DNA from 3 places in the Peribacillus sp. YIM B13482 genome. Region 2 is predicted to be linked to each of the others. Evidence: riboswitches for the same ligand, from Rfam matches in the RefSeq annotation. Region 2 holds a riboswitch; each other region holds the start of a gene.
The links. A riboswitch is a leader RNA that binds a small molecule or an ion and turns the genes downstream of it on or off. The one in region 2 is predicted to bind preQ1.
Positions count from the first base shown of each region.

Region 1: it holds a riboswitch for preQ1, as region 2 does, so the genes downstream of both, queC (7-cyano-7-deazaguanine synthase QueC) here and queF (preQ(1) synthase) in region 2, are expected to answer to the same signal.
Region 3: it holds a riboswitch for preQ1, as region 2 does, so the genes downstream of both, ACFX4L_RS15330 (QueT transporter family protein) here and queF (preQ(1) synthase) in region 2, are expected to answer to the same signal.

Region 1 covers NZ_JBHZPF010000014.1:2,244-10,649, forward strand. Annotated here, with positions in the region: gene ACFX4L_RS09325 (SRPBCC family protein) at 1-253, shown strand, start outside; gene ACFX4L_RS09330 (SRPBCC family protein) at 302-742, shown strand; gene ACFX4L_RS09335 (HD domain-containing protein) at 1,012-1,983, opposite strand; gene ACFX4L_RS09340 (hypothetical protein) at 2,081-2,314, opposite strand; gene ACFX4L_RS09345 (TetR/AcrR family transcriptional regulator) at 2,560-3,132, shown strand; gene ACFX4L_RS09350 (DUF4260 domain-containing protein) at 3,186-3,533, shown strand; gene queE (7-carboxy-7-deazaguanine synthase QueE) at 3,596-4,324, opposite strand; gene queD (6-carboxytetrahydropterin synthase QueD) at 4,317-4,787, opposite strand; gene queC (7-cyano-7-deazaguanine synthase QueC) at 4,787-5,452, opposite strand; PreQ1 riboswitch class I at 5,508-5,550, opposite strand; gene ACFX4L_RS09370 (methyl-accepting chemotaxis protein) at 5,736-7,415, shown strand; gene ACFX4L_RS09375 (hypothetical protein) at 7,909-8,121, shown strand.
Region 2 covers NZ_JBHZPF010000011.1:52,121-60,526, reverse strand. Annotated here, with positions in the region: gene ACFX4L_RS08175 (ABC transporter ATP-binding protein) at 1-1,411, opposite strand, end outside; gene ACFX4L_RS08170 (nitroreductase family protein) at 1,857-2,417, shown strand; gene ACFX4L_RS08165 (GHKL domain-containing protein) at 2,525-2,854, opposite strand; partial or broken gene ACFX4L_RS08160 (ABC transporter ATP-binding protein) at 2,896-3,057, shown strand; gene ACFX4L_RS08155 (aspartate kinase) at 3,516-4,862, opposite strand; gene queF (preQ(1) synthase) at 5,066-5,566, opposite strand; PreQ1 riboswitch class I at 5,673-5,718, opposite strand; gene ACFX4L_RS08145 (DMT family transporter) at 5,847-6,704, shown strand; gene ACFX4L_RS08140 (BA3454 family stress response protein) at 7,005-7,139, shown strand; gene ACFX4L_RS08135 (YfmQ family protein) at 7,415-7,864, opposite strand; gene qoxD (cytochrome aa3 quinol oxidase subunit IV) at 8,341-8,406, opposite strand, start outside.
Region 3 covers NZ_JBHZPF010000031.1:1,051-9,456, forward strand. Annotated here, with positions in the region: gene adhP (alcohol dehydrogenase AdhP) at 1-63, opposite strand, end outside; gene ACFX4L_RS15315 (DUF3892 domain-containing protein) at 338-634, shown strand; gene ACFX4L_RS15320 (hypothetical protein) at 719-1,531, opposite strand; gene ACFX4L_RS15325 (YbaK/EbsC family protein) at 1,745-2,266, opposite strand; PreQ1 riboswitch class I at 2,426-2,470, shown strand; gene ACFX4L_RS15330 (QueT transporter family protein) at 2,477-2,962, shown strand; gene ACFX4L_RS15335 (TVP38/TMEM64 family protein) at 3,084-3,740, shown strand; gene ACFX4L_RS15340 (PAS domain S-box protein) at 3,856-5,481, shown strand; gene ACFX4L_RS15345 (copper resistance CopC/CopD family protein) at 6,094-7,722, shown strand; gene ACFX4L_RS15350 (YcnI family copper-binding membrane protein) at 7,741-8,403, shown strand.

The sequences.
Region 1 (8,406 bases), on a different contig from region 2:
TACATGGAACACGACAGGAGACGAAACACCCCGCGAGGATCCTTCTCGGGTCACTTTTCAACTGCAGCCAATGGATGAATCTACTGTGAAGTTAACACTTACGCATGAAGAGCTACTGGAGACCGATTTCGTATATGGTGACAATACCTTTAAGGGCATAAATAATGGATGGCCAGCTATTCTATGTAACCTGAAGAGCTTGCTTGAAACTGGACGGACCTTGCCGCCAATATATGTAGATCGGGTTAATTAGGTGTTAGTGGGAACTTATTTAAACATATCGAAAGAGAGCTGATATAGTATGGATACTCAAATAACTACGAAATTTAAAATAGGCAAGCCAACTAATGAGGTGTTTGAAGCAATAGTAAACCCCGAAAAAATCGGAAATTTCTGGTTCTCATCGAGTTCTGAAAGATGGGAGCAAGGCAGGACGCTTACATTGAGATATAACGAATACGATGCTGAAGTGGTTATACATGTATTAGAAGTCGAGGAAAATAGGAAAATCGTGTATTCGTGGGGAGGCAACGCCCAAGAAACGGTCGTTACAATTACATTAAAAGAGCTGGATAATACAAGTTCAATTATTGAAGTAAACGAATCAGGTTTGAAGGAAGACGATCCAGAAATAATAAAAAAAATGATAGGACAAAAAGAGGGGTGGGTATATACTTTAACCTGTTTAAAGGGTTATTTAGAAAGTGGTGTAACTAATTTGAGAGCGTCATTAATTTTTTAAGCTGCTGGTTCAGCTGAAAAAAGATCTCCAAAACCGGCAGTTGGGCATGCCGCCTGCCAGAACAATAACACTGACAATATTTAACTATGTTGTACCTGATAAGCCTTTACGATTTAATGGTGTCCGAATATCGATAAAATGCCACCACTTAAAAGAAAGCGGCTTACAAGTCGTCGATAGTCTATATAAATTTACGGGTAATGTTTCCGGGAAAAACTCAAGGATGGATTCCGTGAGTTTTTCACTTTCCGTTTGGTTTGACGCGAAATTCAATCGGAAATCACTTTTAGATACATGCCCTTCGAAGCTTTTTCATAGGCTTCAATTCCCATGTTCTTCACTTTTTCGGATAAACTGGATGCTCTCACCACTTGGGTTCCTTGAATGATGGAAGGATCCATCAGGCGCACTTTATTTTTCCGATGTAAATCATAGTCCAATTGATCTTCTTTCACCTTTACGTTACCATGGATCCTTTTTAACAGATTTTGCACTTCATCGTCTTCAGTGGAGCTTAACAAGGATATGACTTCTTCATCTGTACCAAGTAAGTCATCAAGGCTGATCAGGTTTTTAGCCAAAGCCAATTTTAACGTCTTTGCCAAGATATCATAGCCATATATATTAAGTGGATCCATGAAAAAATCAATAACTTCACTGTAATACGTTTTCACAAACCATTCCGCCGAATCAATATTATCCAGATACATTCTTCCATTTACTATGATTACATGATCAAGAAAGTCGTGAACGGATTCAAGTGTGATATATCCATACTGATGCATATCCCGGAGAGTATAATCCCCCCTATCGGCACATAACCCAGGTGCTGGCTGTTCAAGCATTTCCCATTTTGATTGAACAATAACTTTACAATCATATCCATATTCCTTCAATATAAATGGGATTTCAGATTCCATAATGACATGATCATATATCTTTTCATGATAATCTTCATCCTTACAATCCAGAACGAAATCTATAACATGTGAGAATGCAGTATGGGATACGTCATGCAGCAAGCCCGCGATTTGTTCCTCTAATGAACCGCCAAACGCCTTTATTAACAACATCACACCAATTGAATGGTCAAATCGTGTGACATTCCACTTCTCATTAACTAAATAACTTGCCCCACCCTGATGTATTCCCTGCAATCTTTGGACCGGTTTGCTTTTTATCAGCTCTTCCAGAACTCCCTCTATAATGTGTTCCCCATAGATACTATCCGAAACTAGCAATAACTGCGGCCTCCCCCATTAGTTTACTCATTACAGTTAGGTGATTTCACTGATTTTCTTCTGTAAAAATTACTTCCCCCTTTTTACCTTGCTCATATTACTTTTTTGCCAATTTTTCCAATTCCTTTTCATCATTCAAATCGATATCAGGTAGATTGCCCTCAGCTTCATCCCCAATGAGTATCACTTCATTTGTTATTACTCGATTTGCTGGATACACCATTATAATGTCTTCCATAGGTTTTGTTTTATTATTAAAAGATTTATTGAATAAAAAACAGCTGGTAAATACTACGAATATTGTAGACAAAATAACTAATTTCCTTTTCATCTATTCATCCCTTCCAACGGGCTTGGTTTTCCTCCATTTTACCATAAAAGTATATATTTAGTTAATAGTGAATCCTATGATTTCACCATTTACTATGTTTGACGTTATAGTTAAATTCTAGTTACATTTAATGGTAAACCCTCACTTAAAAACAGCCATTTAGAAAAATGTCTAATATTTGATATTTGTAAATCAGTACGGTATCATTCCATTTAACCAATGGTCAATAAACAAGGGGGGGTGGAATGATGTCGCCAAGGAAATCGGCAGGTAAAGAATTATCCAGGGAAATGGTATTGACTGAAGCTAGAAACCTTTTTGCAACCTTAGGGTATTCGAACGTCTCAATGAGACAATTGGCTAAATCATTGGATTGCAGCCATGGAGCCATCTATTATCACTTTAAAAATAAGGCAGAAATATATTATAGTTTGGTGAAAACGGATTTTTCCGTTTTAAATCATTTAATCGATGATATCACCATGTCGGAAAATGACCCTTCTCAAAAAATCGAAAAGATTTTATTATGCTTCATTGAGTTTGGTTTAACACAACAGAATCATTATTCCATCATGTTTTTATCCAAGGAAAAAGAAATTCAGCAGTTACTTCAATTCGATTCTAATAAAACCTATGAAAAGCTAATCCAATCCTTGACAGAATTAACCGACAACAAACTGAATCCTGCATCCATATGGTCCATTTTCCTTTCCCTTCACGGATTCATAACTTTTTATATCAATTCTGAACTATCCTATCCAGATGTAAAAGGTTTAGCTTATTTTCACGTGAAAAATATCATCAAGAACATTGTTTGATTTTTCACTAAAATTATTGACCAATGGTTAATTAAATTTTGGGAGGTTGGAAAATGGTAAAGAAATTCCTTCATATCGAAGGACTCATGGTCCTTTTAGCGATGATTTACATCTATTCGTTATATGAATTCAGCTGGTGGATTTTCCTTTTATTTATTTTATCGCCTGATGTTTCCATGTTGGCCTATCTAATTGATGATCGAGTTGGAGCAAAGGTTTATAACCTATTTCACACTTATACCCTGTCCATTTTCATGATTTTGCTAGCCATTTTTCTAAAGTCTGATGCGCTTATGATGATCGGGTCAATTTGGACCGCACATATTGGAATGGATCGGTTATTTGGGTATGGCCTTAAATACACATCATCCTTCAAAGCTACACACCTTCAAAAGGTATAGGTAGCTTTCCATATGTAAAAGGCAGTGTGATTACGCATCACACCGCCTTCTGTCTCTGATCTTTACACGCCTCGCTTGTTGCCCCATATATAAGTATGAAGCTGTGGCAGCACTTTCACATCATTCAATTCATCATCGGCTATCACTTTATCAATTAGCTCCTCGTATTTTCTCAAAAGCCCGCTGATCAATTGACGATCATCCGCCGTACTGCTGTCGTCATTGCCGACCTGCAGATAAAAAGGAATATCGGGGTAGCGGCCATGTACATTTTTAGCATATTGATAATCCTCTTCGTTAAAGACGACTACCTTCAATGAGACATGGTTTTCAGGGTTTCGATTGGCAAGGTTCGATATGATTTGGTCGAGCACCGTAAAGTCCGTGTTCATTTTTGAACTCGGCGGCTTAGGAGAAATAGTCAATTCATCAATATCGAGAAACCAATCCTGCCATCTGCTCCCTTGTGTTTCGACACCTATTTTCATTTTATTTTCATGTAGGATCGCTACCAGGCTGTTTAAGTTTTTCAGCAGTGCCGGGTTTCCGCCTGATATCGTCACGAAGGAAAAACCGGCACCCCCAATCCGCTTCAGCTCATCCCATATTTCCTCGGCAGTCATTTGGACGGTATCTTCCTTACCGGTGCCATCCCAAGTAAATGCGGAATCACACCAGGCACATGAATAATCGCAGCCAGCCGTCCGAACGAACATGGTTTTTTGGCCAATGACCATTCCCTCACCTTGGATGGTCGGTCCGAAGATTTCCATAACCGGGAGTTTACTCACTTTCCATCCACTCCCGTCTGGCTTCGGCATAGCTTGTCGGCGTTTCGTATAGTCGAACGAATTCGACCCTAGCACCCTCATATTCCTTTAATGAAAGGGCTTCGGCCATTTTTTCATAAATCCAGACAACCATATTTTCAGCCGTAGTGTTCATGAGCGGCAAGGTTTCATTCAAATAACGATGATCAAGGTGGATTTCAATTTCATTTTTCCATATATCCTTGATGTCCCCGAAATCTATCATCAAACCGCGTGAATCCGTGTACCCGCTCAATCCGAAAATGACCTTATACGTATGGCCATGCAAGTTCTTGCATTTTCCTTCATAGTCATGTAGATGGTGTGCTGCGTCAAAGGTAAATTCCTTACTGACCATGACCCTTTTAGTTGTATATTTCAATTGGCTGCGCTGAATATCTTGATCTATTTTTTGGAGTTTATCTACTATAGTAAAACCGTACATCACGAAAGCACCTTCCGTCTGCTTACATAGTCATCCAATCCTTTTTTCCGCAACTTACATGCCGGACAATCTCCACAGCCGTCTGATATGATTCCGTTATAGCAAGTCAGGGTCTTTTCGCGGACAAAGTCGAACGCGCCAAGCTGATCGGCAAGCTCCCATGTTTCCTCTTTATTAAGCCACATAAGCGGCGTATCAATCACGAATGACTGGTCCATCGACAAGTTCAAGGTCACATTCAACGATTTAATGAATACATCCCGGCAGTCCGGATATCCGCTGAAATCCGTTTCACAGACACCGGTGACAATATGTTTAGCGCCAATCTGACTGGCCAACACTCCGGCAAACGATAGGAACAGTAAATTCCGCCCTGGTACGAACGTCGACGGCAATTCCCCGTCTTCCCCGTCCTCCACTGCAATGTCACTTCTCGTCAAAGCATTCGGTGCCAGTTGGTTCAGCAGCGACATATCAAGGATATGATGGTTCACGCCCAATTCCTTGGCAATCTCTTGAGCGCATTCGATTTCCAAGCTGTGCCGCTGATTATAATCAAACGTCACCGCTTCCACTTCCTCATATCTCTCCATCGCCCAGAACAGGCACGTCGTACTGTCCTGACCTCCGCTAAACACAACCACTGCCTTTTCTTTCTTCTTCATTTCTATAAAACTCCTTTTTACGGAAAAAAACAGCACCCTAAGAAAAGAGCACTGTTTCTCCTTAGTTTTTTTGAGAGGGTAGCTAGAACCTCTTCCGCCATAATGCGGAATATTATATTTTTCCAAGTCAATAGTAACTTGAAAACGAGAAGAAATCAAGATGTTTGGATTATGGAAAATCACACCTAACGGAAAACTTGGTTATCTTCTCATCTGCTTAAATAACCCATTATTTATCCGATAAAAAAGAGTGAATAAAATATCGATAAAGGGGTTCATTAATTTGAAAAGTATTAAAGGAAAGATATTGGCAGCATTTTCACTCATCATATCTTTGTGTATCATCTTAGGAGCATTTAATATTTATAGCAGCAATAAGTCACTTGTACATTCCAAAGATATTATTAGCCAAAAATTGCCGATTCTAATTGATGAAGAACAACTACTCAATAATGTTGCACAAAGAAGCGCACTCGCAAGAGGCTATATTCTATTTGGCGACGAAAGTAATAAAGAGAAGTTCTTAAAATATACCGAAGAAAGCAAAGTCATTCAGGAGGATCTTTTAGCCTTAAGTGATTCTGAAAAAACGAAGGAATTGATTGAGAAAAGCGTGGATTGGAGAACGATTATTATAGACCGCGTATTTACACAATATGATCAAGGAAATGAAGAACGTGCTATAGAAATACTAAAGGATGAAGTTGCACCAATAAGCAATGAATTGATGGATGGGTTTAGAGAGCTGGCTTCCGAACGCGAAAAAACGATTGTCTCTTCAGGTGAAACCGTCATCGCAAGCGGGAAATCGGTTAAGACTACAAGTATCATCATATCCATTGCGGCAGTCCTTATCGGCCTTGTGCTTGCACTTGTGACTGCAAACCTCATTACCACCCCCCTCCTTAAAGTCAGGGACAGGATGAAAATGGTTGCTGACGGAAAACTGAATCATGAGCCCCTGGAGCAAAAGTCAAATGATGAAATGGGTGAATTAACGGTATCCGCCAACCAAATGCAGAAAAACCTTCGTGATACGATTGAAAAAATGCTGGTTGTATCCGAATCCGTTTCCAACCAAAGCGAGGATCTGACTCAATCAGCAAATGAAGTGCAACAGGGCAGCAAACAGATTGCGACTACCATGTACGAACTTTCGGAAGGCTCGGACTCACAAGCCAACCGGGCAGCTGAAATGGTCCGCATGATGGATGATTTCACCGGCAAGATCGAGCAGGCCCATCTTGAAGGAATGGAGGTATCTCAAAGTCCGACCGAGATCCTATCCTTGACCAAGGAGGGCACCACTTTAATGCGCAGTTCGGTCCAACAAATGCAAATGATTGACGGAATTGTCAAAAATGCCGTCGGGCAAGTGAAAAGGCTCGATTCTCAATCACAGGAAATCTCACAGCTTGTGCAGGTCATCAAAGATATATCCAATCAAACCAACCTATTGGCGCTGAATGCAGCCATAGAAGCTGCACGCGCTGGTGAACATGGCAAGGGCTTCGCCGTCGTCGCAGCTAAAGTGCGGAAACTCGCTGAAGGGGTCACACAATCCGTTGGGGATATCACCGATATTGTCACCGCTATTCAAACAGATTCAAAAACGGTCGTCCACTCCCTGGAAGATGGTTATACACAGGTGGATGAAGGCACGAAACAGATTACGCTCACCGGCCAAACCTTTGAAACAATCAATCACTCTGTCGGGAATATGGGAATGAAAATACAGCATATTACAGCTGAATTGAACTATATCTCCAAAAATAGTAAAGAAATCAATCAGGCCATCGAAGATATCGCAGCCGTTACTGCAGAGTCCGCGGCAGGAATCGAACAAGTTTCTGCCTCCGCTCAACAATCCAGCTCTTCGATGGATGAAGTCACGAATCATGCATGTGAACTCGCATCTTCCGCTGAACTGCTAACCGAACAGGTCAAGAAATTCCAATTATGATACTAGAAAATTTCCCGTCACTTGAACGCGGGAAATTTTCTTTTTCTCCCCTTCATGGTGATTGTTTCGTTTTCGTGTATTTGGGGTATAAAAGACTATACGCATTAATAATCATGAAAAGTTAATCATCATGAAAAGAAAAATCTATCAAAAGGGTTGGAAGTGAATATTTTCTTTTGTTTTCAGAATATTTAGTGTATAATGAATTTATTAGGAATATTCTTACTGAAATACTTCTCACTTCCAATACCCACACTTACTGGAAATCACCAGTACAAGAACTCACTTGATCCAGCATTTCATTTCAACCCAATGCACGGGCCCTTATACTCAGTAAGGCTCATTGCACGCTTTCTTGCAAACCAAACAATTCACAACTTTTTTCACACAAAAAGCATAAATTTCACTCCAAAATTGTAAAAAAAGGTTAAATTTCACCAATAATGTGTTACTATTAAACCAAGACCTTTTAACCCCAAAAGGAGGAATTCATATGAAACGTTTTTTCAAATTCATAGCAGATTTTAACGAAAGAAAAGCACTAGATCGGAAAAACAACAAATTCTTTCGCAAAGAATACGAAAATTATATGAAGATGAATTCTGAAAATCAAGGTAGGAGGAGATTAGCTCCTAGACTTTATGTGATTGAAGGCGGTAAAAAAGGCCCCAACATTGAAATTTCTGACAGAAAAAAATCCAGTTAACCTGATTCCTTCAAAAAATAAGCTACTTATGTTGTAGTTTATACCCTACAAACGTCACATTCTCCATGATAAACGGAGATTCATTACCCATATCATTCTTTTAAAATATAAAAGCCGAAAGCTCAGATATACTTCTGAGCTTTTTTTATTTTTCTTTTTTCTATTAACACTATATTAATAGAAGTAACTAGGTATTTTTTAAATAAATTGGATTAACCTTAGTTTATTTCATGTTTTAGGTAAAAGTCACAATATAGGCCCACGGGTATTTTTCTAGAAAAAAAC
Region 2 (8,406 bases):
GATTCACCCCTTTTTGCCCTAACTGCGTCTCATATTGTTTTGGGAGTTTCATTACGGTCTCATGAACCTGAGCATCCATGGCAGCTGCCATGATTTCCCCCATCGAGGCCCCTTCTTTTCCCCATGCAACATTATTTTTTATGGTTCCTGAAAAAAGCAAGGCTTCTTGCGGTACATAGCCGATCCTTTTCCGCAGCGAATTCAAGGGAATATCTTTCACATTCTGGTCATCTATTAGAATGGATCCGCTCTCAACTTCGTATAATCTCGGAATCAGCTGAAACAAGGATGTTTTCCCTGATCCTGTTGCTCCTATGATGGCAAGCGATTCTCCCGGATCGATAGAGAAGTTCAAGTTTTTCAATACCGGTGCATCTGTTCCAGGATAGCGGAAAGATACATCTAGAAACTTGATGCCTCCCCCTTTGACGGTATCACTCTTGCTTTCAATTTTGCCTTCATCAATATCTATCGGGGTTTCAAATATTTCCGTCACACGTTCCGCTGAAGCCTTTGCACGGGAAATGACCGTGATCAGCCATGAAAAAACGGAAAGTGATGCCGCAATCCTTGTGGCATAGTTGACAATCGCCACAACTTCCCCTACCTGTATATCTCCCGTTGTAATAAATTCGCTTCCAAGCCAAAGAATGATCAGAATCGCCACATTCATGACCAGCATCAGAACAGGCATGGTCGTTTCAATTAAACGAAGGGAAGTCACAGTCTTTCTTTTCAACCCGTCATTCGCATCGTCAAACCGTCCGATTTCATGCTCCTTACGAAGAAAGGCCTTGATCAAGCGCATGCCTGTCAGGTTTTCCCTCATGACCCCATTGACATTATCGAGCTTTTTCTGTACGAGCTTAAACAGCTTAGCCGCTCGTTTCATAACCCATCCCAGGAAGAAAACAAGAACCGGAATCGAAATGACCAAAACAAGGGAGAGTTTCAAATCGACCGCAATCGCCATTATCGCCCCCCCGATTACTATCAAAGGCGCCCTTGCCATGATACGAAGGCCCATGAAAACCGTATTTTGAAGCTGGGTCACATCATTCGTCATCCTTGTAATCAACGATGAAGTCGGGATATTATTCAAATTCGCAAAAGAAAACGCCTGTATCTTACCAAAAAGGCTTTTTCTTACATCATGCCCAAAGCTCTGACTTACATGTGATGCTGTAAAGGAATTAACGATCCCGCCAATAAATGAAAAAATGGAAAGTCCAACCATGACACTTCCCCATTTAATCACTACCGATAAATCTTTCTGTAAAATGCCATCATCAATTATTTTAGCAATAAATAGAGGTTGTAACAGTTCTACACCAAGCTCAACAATCATCAAGAATAAAGCAAGAATGATCAAGAGCCAGTATGGCTTAAGAAATGAGGCCAGTTTTTTCATCTATGACACCCTTCGATTCTTCATATGTAGATAGCATCTTTTCACCTCTCATTATACATTTTTATACAGATTATTTAAAAGATTTTAACTGATTTAAAGGATTGGTAAATAACTTGATTTTTTTAATAAATACCCTTGACAAATAACAGGAAGTAGGCGAAAATTCTAATTGATAATGATTTTCAATTTCATTATCAATCTCTGAAATTTGATAAACAATTACGATAATCTCATATCGTACCTTTTTGATATTGTACATAGATACAATGTCGCCCCGGCTTCTCTGTGCCTAGTAAAAATTATATGCTCATTAGCGAATGCAGTTCACTGGAATATTGCCCCCTCTTTATTCAAGTATTTATTCACGTTGGAAGCATATTAGGCAGCCGGGGATTATTTTTTTAAAAAACTAACAAACTTACTTATATAAAGGAGCAGGATGATCATGAAACTTGAAGATATCATTAAAGAACGGCGCAGCATCAAACGATTTAAGGACATTCCTGTTCCTATTGATATCATCCGATCACTATTGGAAACTTCGACATGGGCACCGAACCATAAACTTACCCAACCATGGCGCTTTGTCGTGGTGCATGGTGATAGCCGATTAAAACTCGCAGAGGCAACCCGTGCTTTCATGGCAGGCAAAGAGAAGGACCCGGAAAAGAAAGAAGCAGCCGGACAGCGAGGATATAATAAGCTTATAGATGTACCGATGTTTGTCGCGGTGATCATGGAAGAGAATCCGAATCCTATGACACGTGAAGAAGATTATGCGGCTACAAGTGCCTTGATCCAGAATTTCAGCCTGCTTGCCTGGGAACAAGGAATCGGGCTGATATGGGAAAAATACGGCATGATACACAGCATCGAGTTTCGTGAAGCTTTAGGCGTGAAACCCGGAGAGAAGATCGTCGGCAGCCTTCACGTCGGCTATCCCGATATGATCCCTTCCCCGCGGCCAAGGAACGCTATCGATCAACTCCTGACAATTATGGACTGATATAAAAGGAAAGCCTCCAATCTTCTATTTGGAGGCTTTCCTTTTATATTTAAGAGCAAAACGCAGGCAAATGTTGTTTTTCACTTATAATAACCCCTTAAAGATGATTATTTAATAGCCGGCACCTTAATTTTTAAGTTGAATTCTTCACTTTTATAGGTGAAATCCAAATATCCTTGATGTTTTTTCACGATATTAGCGATGATTTTCGTACCCATCCCATCATGCTGCCCCCATTTCGTGGTTTGACCGTATTTTTCAAACAGTCCGTCCAGAATGGGATTAGGTACTGGCAGACAACTGTTACTGCATGATAATAGGTACATACCACTCCGCTTATAAAAATGGAGCGTAATTTGGGCTATCTCCCTTCTTTCCTCCTGCCATGATGCAGCAGCTTCTATCGCATTTGCGAGGACATTCCCTATCAGTGCCACAACGTCATGATCCTTTAAAGGCAAAGATGAGAGGGGAACGTCTTTTTTCAAGCCATATCATGGAAGAAGTAACATTGCTCTGTGACTCTGTAACAATGATGCATAAAGGGGAACTGATTTATAAAGGGAAGCTGGAATCGCTTTATATAGAAGAGAACAGCCGTGATCTAAATTATATTTTCATGTCCAAACTTGTAAGGGGGAATCATATCCGCAAGCATCATTTCGAAAACTGTAAAGGAATCACAAAACTATTTATCGCCCATTACTATGCTCGTCATTTTGCCGACATTGTTTTTAGGAGGCACAGGTTTACATGAGTTAACAAACAAGCACTTCCTGCTGCCGATTTTAAACATCTTCGCACTCTTTAAAGAATTGATATATGGTGTGATTGATATTCAGAATATCTTCCTGACAGCCAGCTCCCTCATTGTCTCGATCATCCTCTTCTTTACTGTCTCAAGGATATTATTCTTAAAGGACAAATGGGTCCTGAACTAAACATGACGCGCTACCCTCGGCGCGTCTTTTATTCACTCGAACTTAATTGTTTTCCATCATTCGTTTTTCACAATCATGGAATTCAACTTATTATTGGCGGGGACAATTCATATCCAAAAAAACCTCCCTTTTCAAGGAGGTCCCTAAACGCTCTTACTCAAAAAAATTCGTGATATAAGGCCTGAATGGCCGTCTCTTCACTGTGCCCTTTCACACCGAACATCATGCTTACTTCCGAAGAGCCTTGGTTGATCATTTCAATGTTCACCTTTGCTTCGGCCAGCGCTTTTGACGCCCTTGCCGTTGTACCGACATTATGACGCATTCCTTCACCTACAATCATGATCAAAGCAAGATCATGCTCCACATTCACCTCATCGGCATGTAGCTCTTTCTTGATTCGTGAAATGATTTTCTTCTCGGTTTCACCCTCCATCTGGTCCTGCCTTAGAATAAGTGTCACATCATCGATGCCTGATGGAATATGCTCATACGAAACTCCGTAATCTTCAAGGATATGCAGCAGTTTCCGACCAAAACCAACTTCCCGGTTCATCAAATATTTGCTAATGTAAATACTGCAAAATCCTTTATCACTTGCAATCCCAATAACCGGCCCATTCGTATTATCCCGTGAACTTACAATGCGGGTCCCTTGTGCAGCCGGATTGTTTGTATTTTGTATATGGACTGGTATTCCCGCACGGAATGCAGGAATCAACGCCTCATCATGAAATACCGAGAAACCGGCATAAGAAAGCTCCCGCATTTCACGATAGGTTAATTCCCTGATTCCCTTCGGATTGGAAACCACATTTGGATTCACCGCATAAACGGCATCCACGTCCGTAAAGTTCTCATACAAATCGGCTTTGACCCCATTCGCAAGAATCGAACCCGTAATATCGGAACCGCTTCTTGAGAATGTTAAAACCTCACCATCTAACGTGTATCCGAAGAACCCTGGGAATACTACGATTCCTGGCTCATCACGTAGAGCATATAACCGATCATACGATTCTGGCATCACCTGGGTAAATCCATCTTCATCCGTTACGATCAAGCCAGCCTTCTTTGGATTTATATACTGAGCCTCTACACCACGGCTTTGAAAATAACCTGCAACCAGCTTCGCATTATTATCCTCGCCACTGGCCATTAAAGCATCCAAATAGCGCTTCGGGTTAGATTGGTCTCCATGCAACAGTGCTTTTAGATTTCCATGAATCCCAGTGATGACCTCCTCGGATATATCCAGCTCTTCAGCAATGCTCGCATAGCGGGATACCACATCTTCTATCAAATGCTCTCCGTTATCCCCGCGCAGCTGCTGTTCCGCAGCCTCAATCAATAGATCCGTCACCTTTATATCATTTGAATTGCGTTTCCCTGGAGCCGAAACGACAACAATCTTCCTCTCTGGATCAGCAACTACAATTTCGAATACCTTTTTCAACTGTTCTCCTGACGCAAGTGAACTTCCGCCAAACTTTGCAACTTTCATCACGACATCCCCTATTTTTGAAAATATTCTGTCAAAATTAACTCTTCCTATTATTACGTTTTTTCACGAAACAATCAAGTGGTAATTCCGTTTCAGGAGGACATTTGTGTTTTTAAAAAATACAAAATAGTGAGTTTACTGAATGAGAATAACAAAAACCCAAAAAAAGACAACGGCATAAGCCAGTTGTCTTTTTCTAATCATTAGCGATTATCCACCGTTTCCGGGTATAAGTCATGATTCATCAAGCGGTAATCCGCCATTTCCTCATACTTCGTACCTGGTTTACCATAATTTGTGTAAGGATCGATGGAAATTCCGCCCCTAGGTGTAAACTTGCCCCAGACTTCAATATATTTGGGATCCATTAACTCGATTAAATCATTCATGATGATGTTCATGCAGTCTTCATGGAAATCACCATGATTACGGAAGCTGAATAAATAAAGTTTCAATGACTTGCTTTCCACCATCTTCACACTTGGAATATAGCTGATGTAAATGGTCGCAAAGTCCGGCTGGCCCGTTATTGGACATAAGCTAGTGAATTCCGGGCAATTGAATTTGACGAAATAATCCCGGTTCGGATGCTTGTTATCGAATGATTCCAGAATTTCAGGCGCATAGTCAAATGTATATTTTGTCCCTTGATTCCCAAGCAGTGTGATATCTTTTTTTAATTCTTCTTCTTTTCTTCCAGACATAAAAAGTCCTCCTCATCCACGTTTGTCAGGGGAGATTCATAAAATGGGCCTCTATATAACAAAAACCATATCTCCTCAAAGATATGGTTGATTCGCAAAAAAAATCAAAGCCATAGTTTTTTTAAGAGGGTGAAGCTATGAACCTCTCCCGTTTATCGGGAAATATTTTAAAATTGTCATAGTAAATATAGAAAAAAATATTTAATCTGTCAATCTACTTTTTATTTTAGTTTGATTCCTACACGTATTCGGCTTAAAATGTAGAAGAAGTTTATCCTACATGAAGGAAGAGATTAAAGCAATGTGGATTTTTGCGGCTCTTATCACCAGTTTATGTTTCGGAATCAATAACAGCATTTTTAAATGGAGTAGCGGAAAGGGTTACTCAAAGGTACATATCCAATTTTTCTTTTATTTTACCGCCTTCATCATGGCACTTTTATATAGCGGATTTGTAGATGGTTTGACTACTAACTGGCTATCCATCTTGCTTGGTGGAGCCATTGGTGTACTGAACGCTAACGGTAATATCCAGATGGCAAGCGCCTTTGAAAAAGGGCCGGCAAGTTTGACATCACCACTGATCGCAGCAAATGCAATATTTCCCATCCTCTGTGCTGCATTAATTTTTCATGAGCATATTTCTTCGCTGCAGTGGAGCGGAATTGTCTGCATGCTGCTCGCTACCCTTGTCATTCAGTATACACCTAATGCTAAGGGCAATCATCAATATTTACCTTGGATGATGCACACATTATTTGCGATTTTCTCATTTGGTGTGCTAGGTATCTTAATGACGACATCAACCCGTCTTCATTTAAACTCCCTTGATATCCTAGTATCAATGTATGGTGGCGGAACACTTTATCTCATTTCGGCATTAGCCATCAAGAATGAGAAGATTAAGTTAATGGAAGTGAAAATTGGATCACTCGTAGGATTATTAAGCATCATAGCCTATGGATGTTATTTCTTTGCATTAAATACTGGAATCGCCAGCATCATCTTCCCTGTCGTCAGCCTGAACTGTTTAGTTGTCGTATTCGCTGGTTGTTATTTATTCAAAGAAAAACTTAAATCCTATCAAATTGCCGGCGTACTTGCAGCATTAATCGGAATTATCTTAACTAAAATATGAATAGTTAATTTTACAAAAACAACCTGGCTGTTATACGCACACAAGCCAGGTCGTCTTTATATAGCCGCAAAAAAGGGTATGGTCTGACCCCAATACACAAGCCTTGTACACATAAAAATAAATCAGGAAATGGAGTCTGTCAAAAAAAAGTGTTGACATCCCCTTCTAAATATCAGATAATTTTGAATATTAGTTCTCCACACTTTGCTACTTCGCAATGTTTGAAAAGTCTTCCCCTACGGGTATAAAAGAAGTAGGTACAACCACCTCATTACTGAACCAAGAAAGGAAAGATGTATAATGGTAAAAGTTACAGTAACAGTTGATTTCCAAGGAAAATCTTATCAAACTAACGTCCTTACTAAACCAGGTACTAATCAAGAAGAAATATTACAACAAGCCCTTAATCAAGTGGAAAAACAATGGAAAGCTTAAAAAAGCAGGCATCGCTTTAGATACCTGCTTTTTTTATTACCCTTTTAGACATAATCATCAAAATTACTTTTCGCATTTAAATCCAGATTTATTGTATTTCATTTATAGTATTCTAATGAATTTTGTTCTATTCAAAGAACTCCTCGATAACGATTTTCCCCTAAATCCACTTTTAATAGCTTTTTTCATATGATACCAATTTAAATGCGTCAGTTTGTGAACATTAAACTCTCAATCTGAATCAGAAAAAAAGAGCGACTTTGTTTATGTTCCTTTTAAACTACATCCCTTATTAATGGCATTGAACGTTCTTGAAGGCTATTGGAGAGCAGACTATACGCAACTACTTTCTTCTTGTACTGTTTAACTACATCCACGTGGTCGTTGTAAATGTACAAAAATAACCTAACATCCTTCTTGCCTTTTTTAGTATCAATGACTAATGGAGCCCCACTGTTCTCTGGATGTAAAAATAATTGTTCGTTACCCGGAAATATATGATTCTTTTTCAAAAATTTAGCTTTGTTGAAATAATTAATAACTTGAGTTTTTTCTTCACCTTCCAACCGTTTTCCGTCAAAGGTTACGGTGGCATTCGCATCACTAAGTTCTGAATGCATTTCAAATTTGCTGAGAATCCAATTCACTGCATCTGTTGGAAGACAGGTAACTAATAATTTAATCAAACTTATGATAATTGTCAAAATCAAAACCGGCAATGTCATATTCATCATCTCCGCTAAGGCATAGTTAACTACTATATCACTTATTATATCAAAAGAGCGGAAAGCTTTTCTTAGGAAATGTGTCCGTTCTATTAACGTTTAACTATTGGTGAATATAAAAACTTTATACTAACTTAATCATCTTGATCATCTAATTTCAAAAATGGATCTTTTTGTTTACGCTAAAATTATTTTTTATAGATATATCCAATATCACGTTTGAATTTGAGTCTCATTTTCAATATATCTAAATGCAAAAAGTCCACCGTACCCCATTATAATACAGGATACACAATAAATTAAGGAGATACTTAATTATTTTCCATCACAGTATTTGCCTCTCCTAACCCCTCTTCTTTCTTATCAATACAAACTTCTATAATGCAGTGAATTGAATGTATGTAATTTTACGCTCACCATAATTTGAATACAAAAAAACTGGGCGTCATCAAGACGCCCAGTTTTGCAGGAATGGATTATTGATATCCCCAAATCATTGTTAGCATTGTACCGAAAATTGTAACCAATGCAACAAACAATCC
Region 3 (8,406 bases), on a different contig from region 2:
TGGGATGGGTACTTCTTTAATCTCAAGTTCTTGGTTAAATTCATTGACGACTGCTGCCTTCATTGTCCTAATCTGTTGTTTTGCATTGAAAGTGCTTTCCCCTTGTTTTACATTCATGATTCATATTCCTCCCTTAATTAAGTGGATATTTTTTTACTACCACACATACAAGATGCAAGTGCCATGCCACTTCAAAAGGCCAAGACAACAGCATTCACTAAAAAAAAGTGCCGAAAAGTCGGCACTTCTGGACGAATTAACGGCTCAAGTCGGACGAAATCCGGTTTGTATATTGCAGACCAAATAGCTCACCCTATAAATAGGAGGTGTCTAAAACATGGACCAATTTGAAAAAGCCTATGAATCCTATAAACAGCAAGGAACACCGCAAGCAAACCAACTTGATTCAGCTGGAAAAGAAGAAATCATCGCCGTAAGGAAAAATGAAGAGGACAATATTATCGCCATCAAGACGGACTCCGGCCGCGAGCTCGACTACCCCACTGCCCTTTCGGAAGCCAAAGCAGGCAACCTGGCCAATGTTGACGTCTTTCATAAATATGGCCGTGACATATTGCGGAGTGAGCCCGATGGGATAAAAGAAAATAACCTGGATCAACTACCGGAGTTTTGAGTTTACGGGGAAACTGCCTGATATGGGCAGTTTTTTTCTGTCTGGATCTAAACGATAAAAAAGAACCAGCTAATAGCCGGATCCTTATTTTTCATACTGATAGGATTCAGAGATTTCGAGCAGTTGGCCACAGGACTCGACAACCTCAATGATTTCCATCCACGACATGTCCAGACCCAGTTCATTAGCATGGGAAATCTTATCACGTAATTTCCGGATGGCATTTGCATCCTTTTTCCCTTTACTTTTTGAAGGGATTTGGAAGAAACACCTCAGTTGTTTATCCTTATGTATGATGTCGAATTTATCACTGATTTGCAGGCACTCTATTAAATTGATATCTTCATTTTTATCGATTCTCCTCCTATATAATTCGGTTGCTTTTTCTAAACGGTCTTCGCTGATCATTGGATGCCAGGTGCCATCGCCAAATCTATCCATGATGATATCGCTCATCCTCATTTCCAATAAGGTAATATATCCGAATATGAGCATCCTGATTGGAGGCTTTTGAAGGTCGGCATGGGTGATCAACTTTTTAATTGAATTATTCTCCAATACGAACACCCTTGTTTTATTCTTAAAAATATGGAGAAGCTGGATCAAAGGGGTTGAATCCGAAACCATTTCCCTTGGTGAAAAATTTCTTAAATATTCCGAAACGCTCCCTTCACCTAGTTCTTCCCTATCTATATATCCGATGATTTCTCCTTGATCTTGCACTGCCAATATATCAAAATTCTTTTTTTCCAGAGCTTTCTGGATATCCAGCGCCAGATCGTTTTTATGGCAAAACTCAAGCTCCTGGGCTATGCTCTTTACCGTAATATTTTCTTCATAAAGAGTTTTAAGACTAAGATAGCTGCTATTGCTTTTTCCATGGCTTCCAATTAACATCTTTCATCCTCCGCTTATGAACTTTCTGCACGTTTTACCAATCACGAACCGCTTTAAGAGCGATTGCCTCTTCAAAGTTTTGGAGCAATCGCATTCGAACAAGTTTATAAGGCTTTAACCGCTAACTGAATAATAAAATGTCCATGTCATCAATAAATAAAGTCCACTAAGTGGACTCAATCCCATTCATCTGGATCTTTTTGGCACCATAAATCAAATGCCATCAACAGCATTGCCTACCGCCGTTTCCTCATTCCCCTCTCCTTCCCAAGCCTTACAAACATCCACCCAACCCTTTGCTCCTGAATATTCAAATAATTCTGCGAGTGTAAGTTCTATTGCAGAGTTCGTACTGCCGCATGCCGGGAACAATGACTCAAAGCGCTTCATTGATACATCAAGAAAAACATCTAGATCGTTTGCAAGTCCAAATGGGCAAACTCCTCCGATGGCATGGCCCGTTTGTTCGAGCACTTCCTCAGGTGATAACATTCGTGCTTTGAATCCGAACACCTGACGAAATTTCTTATTATCCACTTTTGCGTCCCCTGCCGCTACAACCAAAATAGCATGTTCACCTTCCCCCCTAAAGGAAAGAGTCTTAGCGATCCGTGCTGGGATAACGCCGATGGTAACTGCTGCCTCAATCACCGTAGCACTCGATGTTTCGAACTCCATTACATCGCCTTCCCGGTCCCATTGTTTAAAATGGCTTTTGACACTCTCGATACACATATAATTTTCACTCCTTTGAAGTTCATACAAAAATAATATCATCCTTCATTACAATAAATCAAAACCCTTTTGGACTTCCCCTGCCTTATAAATACAACCATTCTTTACAAATTGACCAAACAAGCTTACATGAGATACTATTAATCTTCGGGCAAAAGCCTTAACGTGGTTCGTAACCATCCCACGATAAAAAACTAGGGAGAGAGTAAAATGAATGTTCGTACACTCGTGATAAACGGGTTATTGGCTCCCTTGTATGTGGCGGTCTCATTGGTGTTTAAACCAATTGCTTTTGAGATGTTCCAATTTCGTGTACCGGAAATGTTGAATCATCTGATTGTATTCAATAAAAAGTATATCTACGGTATCGTGGGCGGCGTCTTCATATCTAATCTGCTTTTTTCGCCGATGGTGCCATTTGATTTGATTTTCGGGGTAGGGCAATCCGTACTCGCCTTATTGCTTGTCATTTTTGTATCTCGGTCCATAAAAAGCATTAAAGGACGAATGATCGCCACGATTATCTTTTTCACATTCACAATGTTCTTAATTGCAATTGAACTGAACCTTGCCTTTGGCTTACCATTCTGGTTAAGTTGGATGACCACGGCTGTTGGTGAGTTCGTTGTCCTCTTGATTGGTGCGCCAATTATTTATGGAATGAACAAAAGAATTCAGTTTGAAAAGTGGCTATAAAGGAATCTTCGCGTCGTTAACCCACTATAATGTAAACAGAGCTGTCTGCATCATGCGACAGCTCTTTTTTCACCAATGAACTTGAAAATGATAAACTATTAGTCAGAATGGTGGTGACCCTTTGAAAAAAGTCCTGACTTTAACCGGTCTATTGGTAATGGTATTATTTATTTTTTTAAATGCAGAATTATTTACTTTGATTTGGAAAAGTGACTTGGATTCAGTTATTGGCATATTGATGGAAAACTTATTGCTTACATTTATTGTGACATTCGTATTGATGTTTGTCCAAAATTCATTTACAATCATCCCCTTAATATTGCTCCTGACTATCAATGTCACGATATTCGGATTCATATATGGCTACCTATGGAGTTGGTTTACAAGTGTTGTTGCGTCAGGGTTTATTTTTTATGCAGCAAGAAACTGGTTTCAGGAACTTCTTTTAAAGAAGATGGGCAAAAAGTGGCAAGAAACTGTTGTAGAGCATGGTTTCATGTACGTTTTTACCGGCAGGATTTTCCCGCTTATCCCAACAAGTTTAATTAACTTGGCAGCTGGAGTCAGCACCGTCACTTTCAAGGATTTTTTATTTGCGACGGCACTAGGCAACCTTATATACTTTTTCTTCCTATCTCTAATCCCATATGGATTCCTATCCGTTGAAATGAACCAATATACGCTAGCTGCACTTGCACTCCTTTTCTTACTATTTTTCATTATCTATAAGCGTGCAAAAAAGAAAAAGAAACTATCCTTATTCAGAAAAAACAGGTGACCGCATTGGCCCCTGTTTTTTTATTTAGGATTCTGCATATATTTTTTTTCGATAGTTTGTTAAAATGTGTATGTAATTTTACCTTTGAAATGTCTTAAAATCAGGGAGAATCTCCATGTCCAAACGCTCCATTTTAGCAATTTATATCCTATCCGGGATTCTTACACTAGTCGTGTTCGACTATTTTTTAACTACAAATATCCATAACAAAGAGTTCTTCATTCAACTTCAAAGAGCGGAAGGCATTTTTTTCCTTTTATCTATAGGCTTGATCTTATACCTTTACTTAGCTAAAAGGGAAGAATTCAAACAATTAAAAGAAGCGGAACAACGTCGGCGTACCCTCATCAATTCAATGGTGGATTTCGTTAACTTCAAGGATGGTGATGGCCGATGGCTTGAATCCAATGCCTTCGGGCTGCAATTATTTCAATTGGAGCATGTAGACTATAAAGGAAAAAAAGACAGAGAACTCGCAGAATACTCCGAATTTTATAAAGAGGCGTTGATATACTGTGAAGGTTCCGATGAAGAAACGTGGGTAAAAGGGGAAATCACAAGATGTGAGGAAATCATCCCTCTTCCCGACGGCAATCACAAGACCTTTGATACAATCAAAGTTCCTCTGTTCAATGAGGATGGTTCACGAAAAGGCTTAGTCGTCATTGGCAGGGATATTTCTGAAAGGGTTGTCGCGGAGAAACAATTATTCGATAGTGAACAACGCTATAAATCATTGTTTGAACACAATCCTTATCCGATGCTGATGCTTGATTTAAACGGATTGATCACGACCGTAAATCCAAGGTTTGAAACGGTAACAGGCTTTCAAAAAGAAGAAATACATGGTGCCTCATTCATTAATTTGAAATTTTCAGCAGAAGATGCGGATTTAATCCGTACATCTTGCCAATATGTCATGGAAAACCATAAGGGGATCAAAAAAGGGAAAGATATAGAATTCATAACGAAGTACGGGAAGTCCATCTTACTTTCATGTACGTTTGTCCCGATGATGGTTGGCGAAGATTTGGTCGGGATCATCACTTATGCTAAAGAGGTCACTCAAATTCGAGAAACCGAAGCACGCTTGAGAAGAACCGAAAAATTGTCGATAGTTGGCGAGCTAGCCGCAAGTGTAGCCCACGAAGTACGAAACCCGTTGACTTCTTTAAAGGGCTTCGTCCAGCTGCTTAAAAAGAGCGACCATCCCTATGAACAATACTACACGATTATGTTAAGTGAATTGGACCGGATCAATCTAATTGTAAGCGAGTTACTCGTTCTGGCAAAACCACAGGAACTTCCATTCAGCAAACATCAAATCATCGAACTGATGAATGATGTCAAAACATTGTTGAAACCAGAGGCGGACTCGTACCCCACCCAAATATCAATATCTGTTAAAAACGAAATACCGCTTCTGTTATGTGAGGCAAACCAATTAAAACAAGTATTCATAAACATGCTCAAGAATTCAATGGAGGCATCCGCCGATCACATTTTGATTGATTTCGAGCGCATGGACAATAACCTTTCCATTACCATCAAAGATAATGGAAGCGGAATAGAAAAAAAACGGTTAAAGCATCTTGGTGAACCTTTCTATTCTTCTAAAGAAAAAGGAACAGGGTTAGGATTGACAGTCAGCTGCCGAATCATTGAAGCGCACCGGGGGAAGGTCCGTTTTAACAGCGAACTAAACCATGGAACCGAGGTCCAAATCATTTTGCCCATATAAGTATAAATCGGAGGACAAGCCTTTATCTTGTCCTTTTTTGCAGGTTTCGGAACCATACTTGATAAAATTAAAATAGGGAGGTAAAGAAATCCTTGATTTCCCTCAAGAATGACACAGCCTCATCAGGTTGGTTCCCCTTTAAGTATCCTTTGCCCTCCTGCGTTATTGGATGTAACGGTCTCTGTTTTGCCAGCTGTACCCATTTGCGTTGCCTCAATTACCGCCTCTTTTTTTTGACATCATCCACGGTCTCTTCCTTATCCTTTTCCACATCCATATCCTTTCAGAAAAACAAGGACTACGTCGCTCCCGATCCTTTGAAACTGTAACTGAAATAGCCGTCTTTGCTTTATCCTTGAAAAATTACTTCTTAATCGGGTTTGCGCCACAGGCCTTTTGATTTTTACGCAGGGGAATTACCACCAATATTTCCCATCCGATGTTTTATTGGCTATAATGGTGGAAGCTAGGCAAATCTAACCTTATTGTTATCACTTTTTTAGTGAACCTCTCAAACTGCCTTTAGATAACTAATTTATTTTCACTGTTTTTTCACATTTTCCTTTTATAATAAGCTTACATAATCTGATGAAAGGATGATGGCACACCAAGATGAAGAATTATTTATGGCTGGTAGTCAGCCTATTCAGTTTGCTTTTATACCCGGCAATGGCTTCTGGTCATGCTACAGTAATAAGCTCTAATCCTAGCCCGAATGAAGTGATGGATACTCTTCCTGAAAAGATCAGCATTCAATTCAGTGAGAATATACAACCAGCTTTCCATTCGCTTGAGGTATTCAGCCAAGATGGGGACAAAATTCAAATTCAAGATAGTGCAATCTCGGAACAAAGTGAAAAAGTACTGGAAGCTAAGTGGAAAGGCACTATTGATGAGGGGATTTACTACATAAAATGGAGAGTGGTTTCCAGCGATGGCCATCCCATTGAAGGGACAATCCCCTTTCAATTTGGAGATTCAACGGTCCTACCAAATCAAGAAATTTCCAAAGTGAACGCAGGTTTTCCGGATTCCATCACCGTTTTCCTGCAAAGTCTTCAATACATATGCTTCGCGGCCCTTACCGGAATCCTTTTTTTCCAATTATCTTTAATGAAGGGTTCTCGTCTTTTTGAAGCCAGCAGCAGGGCTCGTCTATACCTTTGGCTTTCATATGCAGGTCTAGCATTTTCCATCTTCTGCAGTCTGCCTTTAAAAGTGACGATTGACGCTGGTGTAGGTTGGGCGGATGCGTTTAATGGGACTTTTATAAAAGAAGTATTGAATGCTACAAGCTTCGGTACCATCTGGATCATAGAAATTCTATTGTTGCTCCTTCTGTTTTTAGTTATTTATTTCATGCTCGAGAACACACTGATTAAATCACTACCCTTCCTTTCTTTCATCATAATAGCAATCTTGATGGTTTGTAAGGCTTTAACTGGACATACGGCAGCTGTTCCTAATCAGGTTCTGGCCGTTTTGATGGATTTCCTCCACTTATTGTCCATGGCTTTATGGCTTGGCGGCCTTTTGGCCTTATTGGTTATTTTGCCTGGACTTGCTAATCGGCAGGCAGACGATAAGAAAACCTTTTACTGGTCAATCATTCAAAGGTTTTCCAGATGGTCGTTTCTGTTTGTAATCATACTGATCATTAGCGGGATCTATAGCAGTTTACAGCATGTACCGACTATCCATTCATTGATAAATACAACATATGGACAATTGTTACTTGCGAAAATTGGTCTCATGTTAGTCATGATCGTTTTAGGGGCCTTTCATTATTTCAGGGGGAAAAAGCGGGTTAAAAAACTTGGTTATAGTGTGGGAATGGAGTTTGGTTTAGGAATCGTCGTACTCATTGTTGCGGCTCTATTGACAAATGTCCAAACTGCCATGTCTTCTCCCGGTCCAATAGAGAAAACGTTACTGACTGACGAAAATAATGAGGTCACATTAATGGTGACTCCGAATAAAGTCGGGGATAACCTGATTCAAGTAGATCTATCCAATGGAGGCAAGCCGATAGCTGAAATAGAACAGCTTACAATCACTATGCAGCCCGTAGATACCCCAGGCGGTGAGATAAAGCTGCAAATGAAGGAAAAAAGCACAGGTACATTTGCATCAAAGTCTATATTAACCATGCCAGGAAAGTGGAATATCCATATTCACGGATTAACTGATAGCCTGGATTCAATCAATGCTGATTTTACAATTTTCATAGGGAATTCATAACAGGAGGGATAAATACAAATGAAAAACATTTCAAAGCTTCTTATTTCCACATTTGCTGCATTATTCATTTTCTCTAGTTCTGCGTATGCACACGTTACGGTCAAGCCAACCTCATCTGCACCTGAGGCGTGGGAAACTTATACACTCAAAGTGCCCGTTGAAAAAGAGACTGCCACCACAAAGGTGACTTTAAAAGTACCTGAAGGGGTTACTTTTGAAAGCTATCAGCCTGTACCAGGATGGAAAGTGACAACCAAGGCTGACAAAGATGGGCATGTAAAAACGGTAACTTGGGCAGCAACTGAAGAAGGAATAACCGCTGGACAATTCCAGCAATTCTCATTCGTTGCCCAAAATCCTAAAGAAGAAACGAAAGTGGCCTGGGATGCATTTCAATATTACGAAGATGGTGAAATTGTTGAATGGAGCGGTGATGAAGGCTCAGACCTACCGCATTCTGTAACGGAAATTTCGGTAGCTCCCAAGGATGCTGCTGGATCTACGGACCATGGTCACAAAAATGAAGCAGACACTAATAATTCCAAGACTACTGACAATGCAAAGGATTCCGTAACAACAGAAGGTGATAGCAATCAAACGCTGATCATCACTCTGGCTGTCATATCACTAATTCTTTCCATTGTAGCGCTTTTTGCAGCTCTTAGGAAAAATAAAAAATAATCA